Regions from separate parts of the Nakamurella alba genome, predicted to be linked through region 2. Evidence: riboswitches for the same ligand, from Rfam matches in the RefSeq annotation. Region 2 holds a riboswitch; the other holds the start of a gene.
What was found. Region 2 has a riboswitch for cyclic di-AMP ahead of GIS00_RS29215 (C40 family peptidase). Riboswitches for the same ligand answer to the same signal wherever they lie in the genome.
Positions count from the first base shown of each region.

Region 1: it holds a riboswitch for cyclic di-AMP, as region 2 does, so the genes downstream of both, GIS00_RS29010 (C40 family peptidase) here and GIS00_RS29215 (C40 family peptidase) in region 2, are expected to answer to the same signal.

Region 1 covers NZ_WLYK01000005.1:676,941-684,418, forward strand. The annotation lists gene GIS00_RS15105 (hypothetical protein) at 1-503, opposite strand, end outside; gene GIS00_RS15110 (PQQ-dependent sugar dehydrogenase) at 551-1,828, shown strand; cyclic di-AMP (ydaO/yuaA leader) riboswitch at 2,230-2,392, shown strand; gene GIS00_RS29010 (C40 family peptidase) at 2,471-3,736, shown strand; gene GIS00_RS15120 (hypothetical protein) at 4,292-4,468, opposite strand; gene GIS00_RS15125 (SRPBCC family protein) at 4,547-5,278, opposite strand; gene GIS00_RS15130 (ArsR/SmtB family transcription factor) at 5,403-6,044, opposite strand; gene GIS00_RS28655 (S8 family serine peptidase) at 6,272-7,478, shown strand, end outside.
Region 2 covers NZ_WLYK01000018.1:61,599-69,076, forward strand. The annotation lists gene GIS00_RS25850 (NYN domain-containing protein) at 1-1,031, shown strand, start outside; gene GIS00_RS25855 (hypothetical protein) at 1,125-1,331, shown strand; cyclic di-AMP (ydaO/yuaA leader) riboswitch at 1,522-1,694, shown strand; gene GIS00_RS29215 (C40 family peptidase) at 1,708-2,862, shown strand; gene GIS00_RS25870 (glycosyltransferase family 4 protein) at 2,888-4,009, shown strand; gene GIS00_RS25875 (metallophosphoesterase family protein) at 4,044-4,835, shown strand; gene GIS00_RS25880 (SRPBCC family protein) at 4,860-5,297, shown strand; gene GIS00_RS25885 (ArsA family ATPase) at 5,298-6,548, shown strand; gene GIS00_RS28160 (hypothetical protein) at 6,545-6,922, shown strand; gene GIS00_RS25890 (ROK family protein) at 6,919-7,478, shown strand, end outside.

The DNA of each region.
Region 1 (7,478 bases), on a different contig from region 2:
CGGATCAGGGTGAGCTGCGGGGAGATGTCGGGGCCGAAGCCGTCCCAGCTGCCGGGGCGCTGCAGGGTGCCGGTGCGCAGGCCGGTGGCGAGCTGGTCGTCGCCGAGCGCGCCGTTCAGCGTGGTGCCGATCTCGTCGCGGACCGCCGGCGTGGCGTCGGGCCAGTCGGCCGCCTCCACCGCCAGGCCGATGAGCTCTGCGACCAACTCGCGGCGGCGGGCACCCAGCTCGCGCAGCAGCGGCCCGTCGGCGGAGCGTTGCGCACTGCGCAGCTCCTGACCGAGCTGCAGGAGATCGTCGATCGCATCAGGAGCCGTGCGGGCCAACAGGTTCAGTGCATGTGCAGGGCGAGTCGGCTTGCGCAGCGCGGCGATCGCGGTGGCCGCCTCCCGATCTTTCGACGTCCGGGCATCTTTCGCCAATTCGGTACGTAACGGCAGGAATCGGTCGAGCGGTGCCGCATACAGCTGCTGCACCGCTTCGGCAACCCGGTCGTCCGTCACACCGAACATTCTGCCGCGCGGCGCCTCCGCTGGGTACGGTGCGACCCATGGCCGTGGGACCGGGGCGTCGCACGGGGTGGACCGTGCCGCTGGTGCTGCTGGGTGTCGTGCTCGCAGCGTGCACCTCGGGGGCCACCCCGGCCGCTGTGCAACCGCCGGCCGCCGGCACCCCATCGCCGTCGGCGCCGTCCCCGACACCCGGGTCCAGCAGCCCGGGCAGCGCGTCGGAGGTGACCCCCGTCCCCACCCCGACCCCGTCCGGCCGGGGTGGAGTCGAGGTGCGCACCCTGGTGTCCGGCCTCGACATCCCGTGGGACGTCACGTTCACCCCCGACGGGACGATGTTGTTCGACGAACGCGGGGGAGGGTTCTCGGCGCTGCGCCCGGACGGCGAACTGGTGCGGATCGAGGCGGACCTGTCCGACCTCTGGGTGGCGGGCGAGACCGGGCTGATGGGCATGGTCGTCGATCCGAGCTTCGCGTCGAACCGGACCGTCTACACCTGCATGGGACACCTCGGCGGGGTGCGGGACGTCCGGGTGGTCGCGTGGACCCTCGATGCCGGCTACACCCGGGCGGTGCGGGTGCCGGATCCGGTGGTCACCGGGATCGACATCACCACCGGACGGCACGGCGGCTGCCGACTGCGGTTCGACCAACGGGGCACGTTGGTGATCGGCACCGGCGACGCGGCGGTCGGCAGTCACCCGCAGGACCTCGGCGCCCTCAACGGCAAGATCCTGCGGGTCACCACCTCCGGGGCGCCGGCGCCGGACAACCCGTTCCTCGAGTCGGACGACCCGGCCACCCGCCTGGTCTTCAGCTACGGCCACCGGAACGTGCAGGGACTCGCGCTGCGGCCGGGAACCGGGCAGGTCTGGACGGTGGAGCACGGCGCCGGTGTCGAGGACGAGATCAACGCCCCGGTCTCCGGCGGCAACTTCGGGTACGACCCGGTCCCGGTCGACGGGCCCGGCTACGACGAATCGGTACCGATGACCGACCCGGCCCTGGGTCAGGTGCAGGAGGCGGTCGCGACCAGCGGCGCCACGACGGCGGGTTGGTCCGGTGCGACGTGGATCGACGGACCGCAGTGGGGTGAGCTCGACGGCGCGCTGGCCGTCGCGGCACTGGGCGGCGAGTCGCTGCAGGTCTTCCGGATCGACCGCGCCGGGGCGGTCCGCGGGACCTCGACCATCGCCGAGCTGTCCGGCACCCATGGCCGGCTGCGCACCGTGCAGAGCGGCCCGGACGGGGCGCTGTACGTCACGACCTCCAACGGGGGCGGACGGGACGAGATCCTCCGGGTCGCACCGGCGGCCTGATCCGGCCCCGCCGTTCGCCGACCTGTCGGGCACTCTTCTCGGGACCGGCCACCACCTCAGGGTGACGAGGCGCGGATCGTGGATCAGGAAGTCGACCCGGTCGGCGCAACGAAACCCGCCCGGCGCAACGCTGCGGCGTCGATGCGGTCGGGTGGGTGCGGCCGACGGCCTTGTCGCTGTGTGATCGGTGTGAACCATCAGCTCCGAAGTGGACCTGGGGGTGTCCGATAGGCCATTCTTGGTCCGAATCGTGCGCCGTGGGTCCTCCGGCGCTCCTGCCCGGGTCCGGGAGTCGACAGCCGCAGCTGACAGCCGCTACACAGTTGAGACCTCAGCTAGACACATCAGTGTCCGTCTCGTAATCTGACCGAGACCTTCAGTTGGATCGCCGGTCGGGGATCGGGAGGTCACCGCCGAGTCGACGCCGTCGGGGAGTCGAGCCGGGAACCCAAGGTTCCACTGGGGTGAATCCCCTGAGCTACGCGCCTTCGCGGAGGTCGGGGGTAGGGCCACTTCCTGGCCCGAATCCGTCAGCTAACCCGGTAGGCGGCAAGGAAGAAGGGTTTCGCCGTCTTGGCGACACATGCATCGACGCCGGAACTTCGGCGCCGCCCGCGAGGTCTGCGGGCACTTGCTCTGGGCGTGGCCGCGACAACGCTGTTCGGGCTGATCGGCGCGCTGCCGGCCGCCGCGGACCCGGTCGGCACCGACGAGCCGGGCACCGCCTCCGAGGCGAAGACGGCCTGGGAGGAGTCGCAGCGCCAGGCCGAGATCTCCGCCGAGGCGCTCAACGGCGCGAAGCAGGCCAAGGCCGACGCGGACGCCGCCTCGAAGAAGGCCGCCGCCGCCCAGGTCGCCGCCGAGAAGGCCGCCGGCACCGCGAAGACCACCGCCGAGAAGGCCGCCGCAACCGCCAAGAGCTACCAGTCGGATCTCGACCAGTTCGCCAGCGCCACCTTCCGCGGCGCGCGGACCGGGACGATGAGCCTGCTGCTCACCGCCGACTCCGCCGAGGACTTCCTCGACCAGGCCACCGCCGTCGAGCGGGTCGCCGCCGACACCCACGCCACGATGGACACCGCGCTGCAGGCGAAGGCCGACGCCGCGACCGAGTCCACCAAGGCCGCGTCCGCCGCGGTGACCGCGACCCAGGCCGCGACCGAGGCGGCCACCGCCGCCGAGGCCGCCACCAAGGCCGAGACCGAGGCCGCCGCCAAGAAGACCGCCATGGACACTGCGGTCTCCGACGCCAAGGCCCTCTACGACAAGCTGTCGGAGGAGGAGCGGCTGGCCGCGGAGCGTGCCGCCGAGCAGGCCCGTCGGGAGTCCGAGGCCCGGGCCGCCGCGCTTGCCGCGCAGCAGGCCGCCGCCGAGGAGGCCGCCGCCCGCGAAGCCGCCGCTGCTGCCGCCGCCGCGCCGTCCACCAGCGCCGCGGCCGAGGCCGACACCCTGGTGGCGCCGGCCTCCGAGGCGCCTGTCTCCGAGGCGGCCCCGCCCGCCGAAGAACCGGCGCCCACCACCGAGGCGGCCGCCCCGCCGGCCGTGTCCGGTGGCGACCAGCTCGGCCAGATCGCCGCGCAGGCGGCGCTGACCAAGGTCGGCGCCGGCTACTGCTACGCCTGTGACGGCCCGGACGCCTTCGACTGCTCGGGTCTGACCACCTGGGCGTGGGGCCAGGCCGGCATCGGGATCCCGCGGGCCAGCTACCTGCAGGCCGAGCTGCCGTCGGTGCCGCTGGACCAGCTGCAGCCCGGTGACCTGGTCACCTACTACAGCCCGGTGAGCCACGTCGCGATCTACGTCGGCGACGGCATGGTCGTCAGCGCCGCCACCTACAGCGTCGGTGTCGTGCTGGTGCCGGTCGACGGTGCGGGCCCGAACCCGACCGGACACCGCGTCCCGCGCTGATCCTCACTGCTTCTCGAAGAGCCCGCCCCTGATCCGGGGCGGGCTCTTCGGCGTTGTGGGCATGTGTTCCGCCGCCGGGGGGCCGGCGCCGGCTGATCCGGCGGGCCGACTGTGCGGCTGGCGGGCCGGGTCGGGGACCGTTTCACCTCGCCCACCGGTGGAAAGGTGGGCCCGCGATTCCTGCGGGCACGTCGGCGTGGGCCCCCGGGGATGTACCAGCGGGAGAGTCGCCTGATGTCGCGCACCTGCTCCGCCCGAGTGGCCCCGGGCTCGGGATCAGGGACCGTTTCCACCGCCCACCGATGGAAACGGTCCCGGATTCTCCCGGGACTGGATGCCGGCCCCCGGGTCAGGGACCAGCGGGAACCGGCCGGATCTCGGACCGGATCGACGGCGGAGCGGAGGGAGCGACATCCGGCGGCCGGCACCCGACCGGTGACGGCGCGCGGACGACCTGGCGGATCCGCCGGTGCCCGCACACACGAAAGTCCGGGGCGTTCCAGCGGGAACGCCCCGGACGAGCCGACCGGACAGGGCCGGCAGGACCGACGAAGGTCAGCGGGTGACGAGGACCACGATCAGCGCGGCGCAGGCGACGAGCGCGCAGATGATGACCGGCCAGGCCCAGCCCGGCATCCCGTTCCGTACCGGCTCCTCCTCCTCGACGAACCGACGGAACATCTGGGTGTCGGCGATGGATCCCTCGTCACGGGGGTGTTCAGGGCTGGTCATGGCTCCCATGAAACACCAAGGAGCGGAAATCCTCGCCGTCCGCGCGGGTGGATGTGAACAGTCCGACCCGACGCAACCTCAGGCGTAGATCTCGTCCAGACGCTGCTGCCAGGCCGCGCTGACGGCCTCGGCGGTCGGGCCGTCGGCATCGGCGTCCGGGAAGCGGTGGACGGTGACGGCGACCGGGGCGCCGAAGAAGTTGCGGCCGAAGATGCGGATGAGCGCGTCGTCGGTGCGCAGGCCGATGAAGGCGTGGTTCCGGTGGTCGACCTCGACATCGACGACCACGCCGACCGCCGGCAGCGCGAGTTGGATCCGGTCGCCCTGCTGCACCCCGTCCCCGATCCCCAGGGCGAGCAGCAGGGTGCGCAGTCCTTCCGGGTTCTGCGAGGAGGCGGGAGCCGTCGCCTCCGAGTAGCTGACGGTGCGGCCGGCGAAGTGCTGGACGTACTGGCGGAGCGTGTGCAGGTAGAAGTCGGTGTGCTGGTCGGCGCCGTCGTACTGGGTGTCCCAGTCCTCGGTGATCACCCCGCTGTGCACGTAGCGGACGGTCGCGCCGCCCGGGCGGGCGGAGATCTCGTGCTCGAGCTGGTTGAACCAACCGTCCTCGCCGTCGACCCGGGTGACGAAGTGGTGCGGCGGGTCCCAGACGGTGACCACGCCGCCGAACGCAGCGGCACCACCCACCCGCGGCTCGAACTCCATCGGCCACAGCCAGCCGCCGACGTTCGTGGTCACGGCGTCGAACACCTGCTCAGGGGTGCCCTCCACGTCGAAGGTGCGGGCGATGTCGAAACGCTTGCCGGTCATGGGGTGCTCCTCGGGGTCCGTGCGGTGGGCAGTGCGGTGGGTGGTGTGGGGGAATCGCGGTGGGTGGTTCCGGGGGAACGCAGCCGGTGATGTGGGGGGATCGCTGCGGGTGGTGCGGGAGACGTCAGGTCGGTGGTGCGGACGTGCGGACGGCCTTCGGACCGGAAACAGCTGCACCGTCACCGGTCTCGCGCAGGGTCGGGTGCATGGCGAGCACCAGGCGGTGCCCGCGCGCGCCGGGTGCCTGCGGGCGGTGGTAGCGGTCGACCAGCTCGTCGACCGACGCCGCGAGTTCGCGGGCGAAGGCGGCGCGGTCGGCGGCGGAGGCGAAGTCGATCCGGGTGTCGCCGGCGAAGGTGGCCAGCGGTTGCCCGGCGGCCCGCGCGCCGGCCACCAGGGTGCCGACCTCCCGCACCAACCGGGCGGACAGCGCCAGCAACCACCCGGCGGAGTACTCGTCTCGGGAGCGCGCCGGGTCGGGCGCGACCGGCAGGAGCGCGGCGGGGGAGATCACGAACGACGCGGCCACCGCCTTCAGTACCCGCTCGGTCATGTTGCCCTTGCGGCGCTCCTCGACCAGCTCGATCAGCCCGACCCGTTCGAGGGCGTGCAGGTGGTAGTTCACCTTCTGCCGGGACAGCCCCACCGACGCGGCGAGGGTGCTGGCGGACCCCGGACTGACCAGGGCCGCCAGCAGCCCGGCCCGGACCGGATCCAGGACGACCTCCGCCGCCGCCGGATCCTCGATGACCGCCACCTCGTCCATGGCGATCACCCTCGCACCGAAAGGAAATGTTGTCAAGACAGTTGTATCTGTCGGTCGGTGTTCGCCTCGTGGGTGATGCGCCTCATGGCGGTCCGGGCGGGCGAAACAGCAGGGCAACCGTGTGGCAGAGACCGATGCACCACAGGGTGTCGGGGACAATCAGCGGGCACCGGACACCGCCACCCGGGGCATCGTCACCAGGGGTGACGGAACGGTGGAGGTGACGGATGACAGGCGCGCCACGGGCACGCATCGCGATGCTCGTCGCGGCCCTGCTCGCCGGCCTCCTCCAGTTCGTCACGCCGGTCCAGGTCCTGGCCGCGCCCGCACCGGCCACCCCGACCGCGACCACCCAGGCCCCGAGCACCAGCACCCCCACCACGCAGACCGCGGGCGGAGGTGTCGCCGGCGGCTACGTCCCGATCACCCCGGCCCGGATCCTGGACACCCGGATCGGTACCGGAGCCCGACAGGGCGTGGTGGGCAACGGATCGCTCCCCGTCCGGGTCCGCGGCTGGGTGCCGTCGAGCGGCGTCGCCGCCGTGCTGATCCAGATCACCGCCGTCGCGCCGACCACGTCCGGTTTCCTCACCGCCTACCCGGACGGCACGACGCGGCCGGGTGTCGCCCAGCTCAACTACACCGCGGGCAGCAGCGGTACCGCCACCGCGCTGGTCACCCTGGGCGGCGACGGCCGCTTCCGGATCGCCAACCTGCCCACCGCCGTCGCCGGGCACGCCCACCTGGTCGTCGACCTGCTCGGCTGGACCCGCAGCGGCACCGCGGTCGCCGGTGGGTTCACCGCCCTGGCCACCGGCACCCGGCTGGCCGACACCCGCACCGGTCTGGGTCTGCGACGCGGCACGGTCACCGGATCGACGCCGCTGCCGGTGCCGGTGTACGGCCGGGCCGGGGTGCCGGCGGGGGTGAGCGCAGTGCTGGTCACCGTGACGGCAGTGGCCCCGGTCGGCGGCGGCTACCTGCGACTGGGCGGCACCGGATCCGCTCCGGCCACGGTGCTGAACTTCTCGTCGGGGCGGAGCACCACCGCCTTCGCCGTGGTGCCGGTGTCCGCCGACGGCCGGATCGCGATCACCCCGGGCGTCCCCGGCCGCACCCACGTCGTCATCGATGTCGCCGGGTACGTCGCGGGCGGCAGGGCGTCCGCCGCCGGGACGCTGCAGACCGGACCGGCCGCGCGGCTGCTGGACACCCGGACGAACCGTTCCGTCGGGCCCGGGAAGGCCGTGGCGGTCCGGGTGCTGGGCCGCGGCGGGGTGCCGGCCGAAGGCGCCACCGCCGTCGCGCTCGCCGTCTCCGTCGTCGGCCCCACCGCCGCCGGCTACCTGACCGTCGGCCCGACCGCGGGCGGCCGGGCGGCCACCGTGCTCAACTACCCCGCCGGGCAGACCCTCACCACCACTGTGCTGGTCC
Region 2 (7,478 bases):
GTGTCACCGACCCGGCCGATCCGGTGGACCTGGCGGCCGGCGCCTACCTGCAGAAGCTGCCCGATCTGGCCGAGCGGCTGGCCGCGGTTCCGGCCACCACCGATGCCGCCGGCCGGGATCCGCACGAGTGGCCGCGTCGGGTGCGCCGGTTGGAACGCGAACTGTCGGCCGTCTCCGCCGAGCGGGACCGGCTGGTGGCGGCGCGGACCGGCACCGAGACCCAGGAGCAGGCACTGGACCGGCTGCGGCAGCGCCTGCGGGACCAGGGCACCCGGCTGCGGACGGCCGAGGACACCGTCGCGGCGCTGCAGCAGCAGCTGGCCGCATCCGCCGCGGCGACCGCCGCCGGACTGGAGACCGCCCGCGCCGAGGCCGACAGCTGGGAGAAGCGGGCGAAGCAGGCCGCCGACCGCGCGGACCGCGCGGAGCAGGCGCTGGGCCGCGCCCGGGAGGCGGGCCGGGACGACCGGGCCGCCGCCGATCGCCGGCTCGACCTGCTGCTGACCACCCTCGAGGGGGCGGCCGGCGGACTGCGCCGGGAGTGGAACCTGCTCGGCGGGGGCGCGGACCCGGCGGATGTCGTCGGCCGCGACCTGGGTGTCGGTGCACCCGCTGCGGAGACCACCGCGGATCCCGGGCGGCTGCTGCGCTGGCTCGGTCTGCCGGCGGCGCACCTGATCGTCGACGGCTACAACGTCACCAAGTCCGGCTACCCGGACCTGACCCTGGTGCAGCAGCGGGAACGTCTGGTCCGGTCCGCCGGGGCGCTGGCTGCGCGCACCGGTGCCGAGGTCACCGTGGTGTTCGACGGGGCCGCGGTCACCGTGCCGCAGATGCCGGGACGCCGTGTGCGCGTGCTGTTCTCGCCGCCCGGGGTGCTTGCCGACGACGTGGTGCGCGACCTCGCCGCGGCCGAACCGGCCGGCCGGGTGGTGGTGGTGATCAGTTCGGACCGCGAGGTGATGGACGGTGCCCGCGCGCGGGGTGCCCGCACGGCCGGCGCGCCGGTGCTGCTGGCCCTGCTGACCTGACCGGACGGCGCGGGAACCGGCACTGTCGGTGCCCGTTCCTACCCTCGGCCGCATCCACCCGGACCCGCCGGGCGGGGAGGTCCAGGAGGTCAGATGCACATCGATTGCGATCGCTGCGAGGTCCGCGGCCGCGCCTGTTCCGGCTGCGTCATCACGGTGCTGCTGGGTGCCCCGCCGGAGGGGGTCGAGTGGGACGAGAACGAGCGTGCCGCCATCGGGGTGCTGGCCGAGTCCGGCCTGGTCCCGCCGCTGCGGCTCGTCACACCGATGCCGTCCCGGGGGTGGGAGGAAACTGCGTGAAACTTCATGAGGTCGGTCACACCGAAGCAACGTCGCCGCACGCCGGACGGGGAAGTGCATGCGTCCGCACGAAATGTCCGTTCCGCCGGGTGGCCCTTCCCGTGTCCTTCTCGTAATCTGATCGAGACCTTCGGCAGTGGGCAACCAGGTCCGGTTGCCCCGGAGGTCACCGCCGAGTCGACACAGCCCGCCGCCATGATCACCTGGTCGGTGGGGTCGAGCCGGGGAACCAGGTACGTGGGGTGAATCCCCGCCACCGTCCGTCGTGCCGCTTCGTGCGGCGCTGTCCGGCCGGCGCGGGGGTAGGGCAACTTCCGGCCCGAATCCGTCAGCTCACCCGGTAGGCGGCGCATCAGGGAAGAAAGGCACTTCGTCTGTGGCGACGCCAGGCCGCAAGGTCCGCCAGCACCATCCCCGCACCGGAGCACTGCGCACCGCCGCCGCGATCGCACTGCTGTCCGTGCTGGGCGCCCTCGCCGCACCCGCGGCCTCCGCCGTGCCGGTGACCGACGAGCCCACCAACTCCGCGGAGCCCACCAACTCCTCGGAGGCGCAGCAGGCCTGGGAGGTCGCGTCCCGCCAGGCGGAGATCGCGTCCGAGGCGCTCAACGGTGCCCGCGAGGAGCAGAAGCGCGCCGACGCCACCGCCACCGCTGCCGCCACCGCGCTGACCACGGCCACCGCCGCCGCGGCCACCGCCAAGGCCGATGCCGCCTCCGCCGCCGCCGCGGTCGTCGACTACCAGACGCAGCTCGACCAGTTCGCCAGCGCCAGCTTCCGCGGCGCCAGCACCGGCACCATGTCGTTGATCCTCACCGCGGACAACGCCGACGACTTCCTGGAGCAGGCCACCTCCCTCGAGCAGGTCGCCGCCGACAACCGCACCGTGATGCAGACCGCGCTGGCCGCGAAGCAGAAGGCCGCGCAGGCCTCCGTCGCCGCCGTGTCCGCCCAGCAGAGCGCCGCCACCGCGAGCGAGACTGCGGCGACCGCGAAGAAGGAGGCGGACGCCGCCGCCGCGACCGCCGCCACCCGCAAGACCTCGCTGGACGCCGCCGCCGCGAAGTACCGGACCTTGTACAACCGGCTGTCCGCGGTGGAGCAGGCCGCCATGCTGAGCATGGCCCAGGCCTCGCAGGCCGCCGCCGGCATCGCCAGCGTGGAGCCGGTCGGCGACGCCGCCGGCCAGAAGGCCGCGGCCGCGGCGATCACCAAGATCGGCGGCGGCTACTGCTACGCCTGCGACGGTCCCGAGTCCTACGACTGCTCCGGCCTGACCAAGTGGGCGTGGGCGACCGCCGGCATCGACATCCCCCGCGTCAGCTACGAGCAGGCCAACTACCCGGAGGTCCCGCTGGACCAGCTGCAACCGGGCGACCTCGTCACCTACTACTCGCCCGTGTCGCACGTCGCGATCTACGTCGGGTACGGCATGGTGGTCAGCGCGGCCGACGAATCGCTGGGCATCATCTACGTGCCCGTCGAGAAGGGCGGCCCGAACGCCACCGGCCACCGGGTGCCGCGCGGCTAGAGCAGAGTGCAGAGGGGGTGCGGCCGTGCGTCGCACCCTGCTCGTCACCAACGACTTCCCGCCGCGCACCGGCGGCATCCAGTCCTACGTGCACGCACTCGCCGTGCGGTTGCCCGCCGACGACCTGGTCGTCTACGCGCCGGCCTGGGACGGCGCCGCGGAGTTCGACGCCGCGCAGCCGTTTCGGGTGGTCCGGCACCCCACCTCGCTGATGCTGCCGGTACCGACCGTGGCGCGCCGGGCCCGGGCCCTCGTGCAGGAGCACCGGCTGGACGCCGTCTGGTTCGGCGCCGCCGCGCCGCTGGCCCTGCTCACCCCGGCGCTGCGCCGGGCCGGTGTCCGGCGCGCGGTGGCCAGCACCCACGGGCACGAGGTGGGCTGGTCGATGCTGCCGGGATCCCGGCAGGCGCTGTGCCGGATCGGCGGCACCGTCGACGTGATCACCTTCGTCAGCCGGTACGCCCGCGGCCGGATCGCCGCCGCCCTCGGCCCGATGGCACGGCTGGAATACCTGCCGCCCGGGGTCTCGCCGGACTTCCGGCCGGACCCGGCCGGCCGCGCGGACGTCCGCGGGCGGCTCGGCCTCGGCGATAGGCCGGTGGTCTCCTGCATCTCCCGGTTGGTCGCCCGCAAGGGCCAGGACATGCTGATCCGCAGCTGGCCGCAGGTGGTGGCCCGGCACCCGGACGCGGTGCTGCTGATCGTCGGCGACGGCTCCGACGCCGCCCGACTGCACCGGCTCGCCGCGGACTCACCGGTCGCCGGGTCGATCCGGATGACCGGCCGCGCTCCGGACGGCGAGCTCGCCGCGCACTACGCGGCGGCCGACGTCTTCGCGATGCCCTGCCGAACCAGGGGAGGCGGGCTCGACGTCGAGGGTCTGGGCATCGTGTTCCTGGAGGCCGCCGCGGTCGGTCTGCCGGTGATCGCCGGTGACTCCGGCGGCGCACCGGAGGCGGTGCAGGACGGCCGCACCGGCACCGTGGTCGACGGCCGGGACGCCGACGCCGTCGCCGCTGCCGTCGTCGAACTGCTCAACGACCCGGCGCTGCGCGCCCGCTACGGCGAGGCCGGCCGGCGCTGGGTCCGGCAGGACTGGACCTGGGACCGTTCCGCGGAGCGGCTGGCCGACCTGCTGTCCCGCTGACAGCCCGCCGCACGCCGCCGGTTACCGTGGCCGGGTGCGGATCAGCTTCGTGTCCGACATCCACGGGAACATCGAGGCCCTGGCCAGGGTCGCGGCGCAGGCCGAGCAGCTGGTCGTGCTGGGGGACCTGCTGGACTACGTCGACTACCACGACCACGGCAACGGCATCCTGGGCCAGGTGTTCGGGGCGGACCGGGTCCGGCCGTTCGCCCGGCTCCGCAGTTCCGGCGACTTCCTCGGCCTGCGTGACTACAACCGCTCGCTGTGGGCCACCGTCAGCGACCCGGTGTCGGTGCTCAGCGAGGTGGTGGCCGTCCGCTACCAGCAGGTGCTGGAGGCCGTCGGGCCGGACACATTGCTGACCCTGGGCAACGTCGACGTGGCGGCGGTGTGGAACGAGATCGCCGGCGACCGGCTGCCCTACCTGGACGGTGCGGTGGTCTCCGTCGGCGGCCTGGACCTGGGCTTCGTGGCCGGCGGGTCGACCCGGACCGGCATCCCGGTCCGTGCCCCGGATCCGGTCTGGCAGCCGCTGGTCCGGCCCGGGGACGAGTACCTGGCGACGGTGCGCGACCTGGGCCCGGTGGACGTGCTGTGCTCGCACGTGCCGCCGCAGATCCCGTCGTTGCGGTACGACGTGGTGCCGGCCCGGATGGAGATGTTCGGCCCTGGCCTGCGCGAGTACATCGACGAGCACCATCCGAGGTGGGCGCTCTTCGGGCACGTGCACCAGCCGCTGGCCCGGCGGCTGCGGGTGGGCCGCACCGAGTGCGTCAACGTCGGTCACTTCCAGCGCTTCCCGGTGCCTTTCGTGCTGGAGGTCTGAGCCGGAGCGACTAACCTTCCGGACATGGCCGACTCCTCCACCCAGTCGCTGACGATGGACGCGGCACCCGCGGACATCATGGCCACCATCGCCGACTTCCCGGCCTACCCCGACTGGACCGGGGCGGTGAAGCAGGTGGAGATCACCGAGCCCGGCAGCGACGGCCGGGCCCGCCGGGTGAAGTTCGGGCTGGACGCCGGAATGATCAAGGACACCTACGAGCTCGAGTACACCTGGGCGGCGGACGGGCTCTCGGTCTCCTGGGACCTGGTGTCCGGTCAGATGCAGAAGTCGCAGCACGGCAGCTACGTGCTGGCCCCGCAGGGCGGGCGCACCGAGGTCACCTACACGTTGTCGGTCCAGCTGACCGTGCCGCTGATCGGGGTGCTGCGCCGCAAGGCCGAGCGGACGATCATGGACACCGCGCTCAAAGAGCTCCGCAAGCGCGTCGAGCAGGCCTGAGTGGGGGGCACGACGGCGCCCCGGGTGGTCCTGCACACCGGCAAGGGCGGTGTGGGCAAGTCGACGGTCGCGGCCATGACGGCGGTCGCCGCCGCCGGCCACGGGCACCGGGTGCTGCTGCTGTCCACCGATCCCGCGCACTCCGCCGCCGACGTGCTGGACCTGCCGCTGCGGGCGGACCCGACCCCGGTGCCCGGCGTGCCCGGGTTGTGCGCCGCCCAGGTGGACGTGCGGGGCCGGTTCGAGCAGGCCTGGTCCGCCGTCCGCGGATACCTGGTCGGAGTCCTTGCGGCACAGGGGATCGGCGAGGTACAGGCCGACGAGCTCACCGTCGTCCCGGGTGCCGAGGAGGTGGTCGCGCTGCTGGAGCTGAAGCGCCACCTGGACTCCGGCGAGCACGACCTGGTGGTCGTCGACTGTGCGCCCACCGGTGAGACGCTCCGGCTGCTCGCCGTCCCGGAGACGCTGGCGTTCTACGGGTCCCGGCTGCTCGGCGGCCCGGCCCGGCTGCTGCGCGGACTGGCCGCGGGCCTGGCCGGGCTCACCGGCGGCAGCCGGTCCGGCCCGTCCGGTGAGGTCCGCGATGCGCTGGCCGACCTGCTGGGCGACCTCGCCGCCGTGCGCGACCTGCTGACCGATGCGGCGCGCGGGGCCACCCGGATCGTGCTCACCCCGGAGCGGGTGGTGGTCGCGGAAGCGCGGCGGCTGCGGACCGCGCTGGCCCTGCACGGCTACCCGGTCGACGGGATCGTGGTCAACCGGGTGCTGCCCGACGGGCCGCACGGGGAGCTGGTCAGCGGCTGGCAGCGGTCGCAGGCCGCCGGTCTGGAGCAGGTCACCGAGTCCTTCGCCGATCTCCCGCAGCACCGGGTGCCGTGGGCCGCCGCCGAACCCGTGGGCGTACCGGCCCTGACAGCGCTGGCCGCACAGGTCTTCGCCGGTGAGGATCCCGCCGCACCCCGTGCCACCGCCCCGGGCCCGCGCACGACCGAGGCCCCGGGCGGCTGGGAGCTGCGCTGGTCCCTGCCGCTGGCCGAGCGCGGTCAGGTCCACCTGGGCCGGTCCGGCGACGACCTGGTGGTGACGGTCGGCCCGCACCGCCGGCGGCTCACCCTGCCGTCGCTGCTGCAGCGCTGCCGGACCGACGGTGCCCGCTTCGAGGGCGACGACCTGGTGGTGCGTTTCGTGCCGGATCCCGAGCGGTGGCCGGAGGCCCTGGCGCCGGTGGCGGAGATGGTGGCCGGCCGATGACCGCGCATCACCACCCGGTGGCCGGCCTGACCACCGAGGCCGGCCTGCTGCTCGACGCCGTCTCGGCCAGGCTGGACCAGGCCCGGGAGCGCCGGCAGGCCGACGCTCCCGAGCCCACGCCGCCGTGCCCCGAGTGCGGGCGGACGGGCGACGGGCCCTCGTGCACCACCGGCTGTCCGTGGTGCGCCCTGCTGGCGGTGGCCCGCGGCGAGCGGCCGGAGGTGTCCGACGCCCTGCTGGACGCCGCGGTGACCGCGGTCGGCGCGCTGCGCCGGCTGCTGGACGCCGCCGGAACACCCCGGACCGGGCCCACCACCGCCCCCGCCCCCCAGGACCCCACCACCACCGGACTGCAACGGATCGACATCGAGTGAGCACCCAGAACGCCTCTTACACCATCGGTCTCGACATCGGCGGTACCTCCGTCCGGGCCGCCGTGGTCGATGCCGACTGCCGCATCGTGGATTCCCGCCACGCCCCGACCCCGCACACCGTCGAGGAGACCGAGAAGGTCTTCGCGGAGCTGATCCTCGACCTCGCGTCGGTGCACCCGGTGCGCGCGGTCGGCCTCGCGGTCGCCGGGTTCGTCACCGCCGACCGCACCGCGGTGATGTTCGCGCCGCACCTGGCCTGGCGTGGCGACCCTGTGCCGCAACGCATCTCGGACCTGGTCGGGATGCCGGTGGTGATGGACCACGACGTGAACAGCGCCGCCTGGGCGGAGTACCGCCGGGGTTCGGCCCGCTCGGCCTCCATCGCGCTGCTGGTGGCGATCGGCACCGGGATCGGCGCCGGGCTGATCGTCGACGGCGAGATCTACCGCGGCGCCCACGGTGTCGCGCCCGAGCTGGGCCACCTGGTGCTGGTGCCGGGCGGCCGGCCGTGCCCGTGCGGGAAGCGTGGCTGCTGGGAGCGCTACTGCTCGGGGAC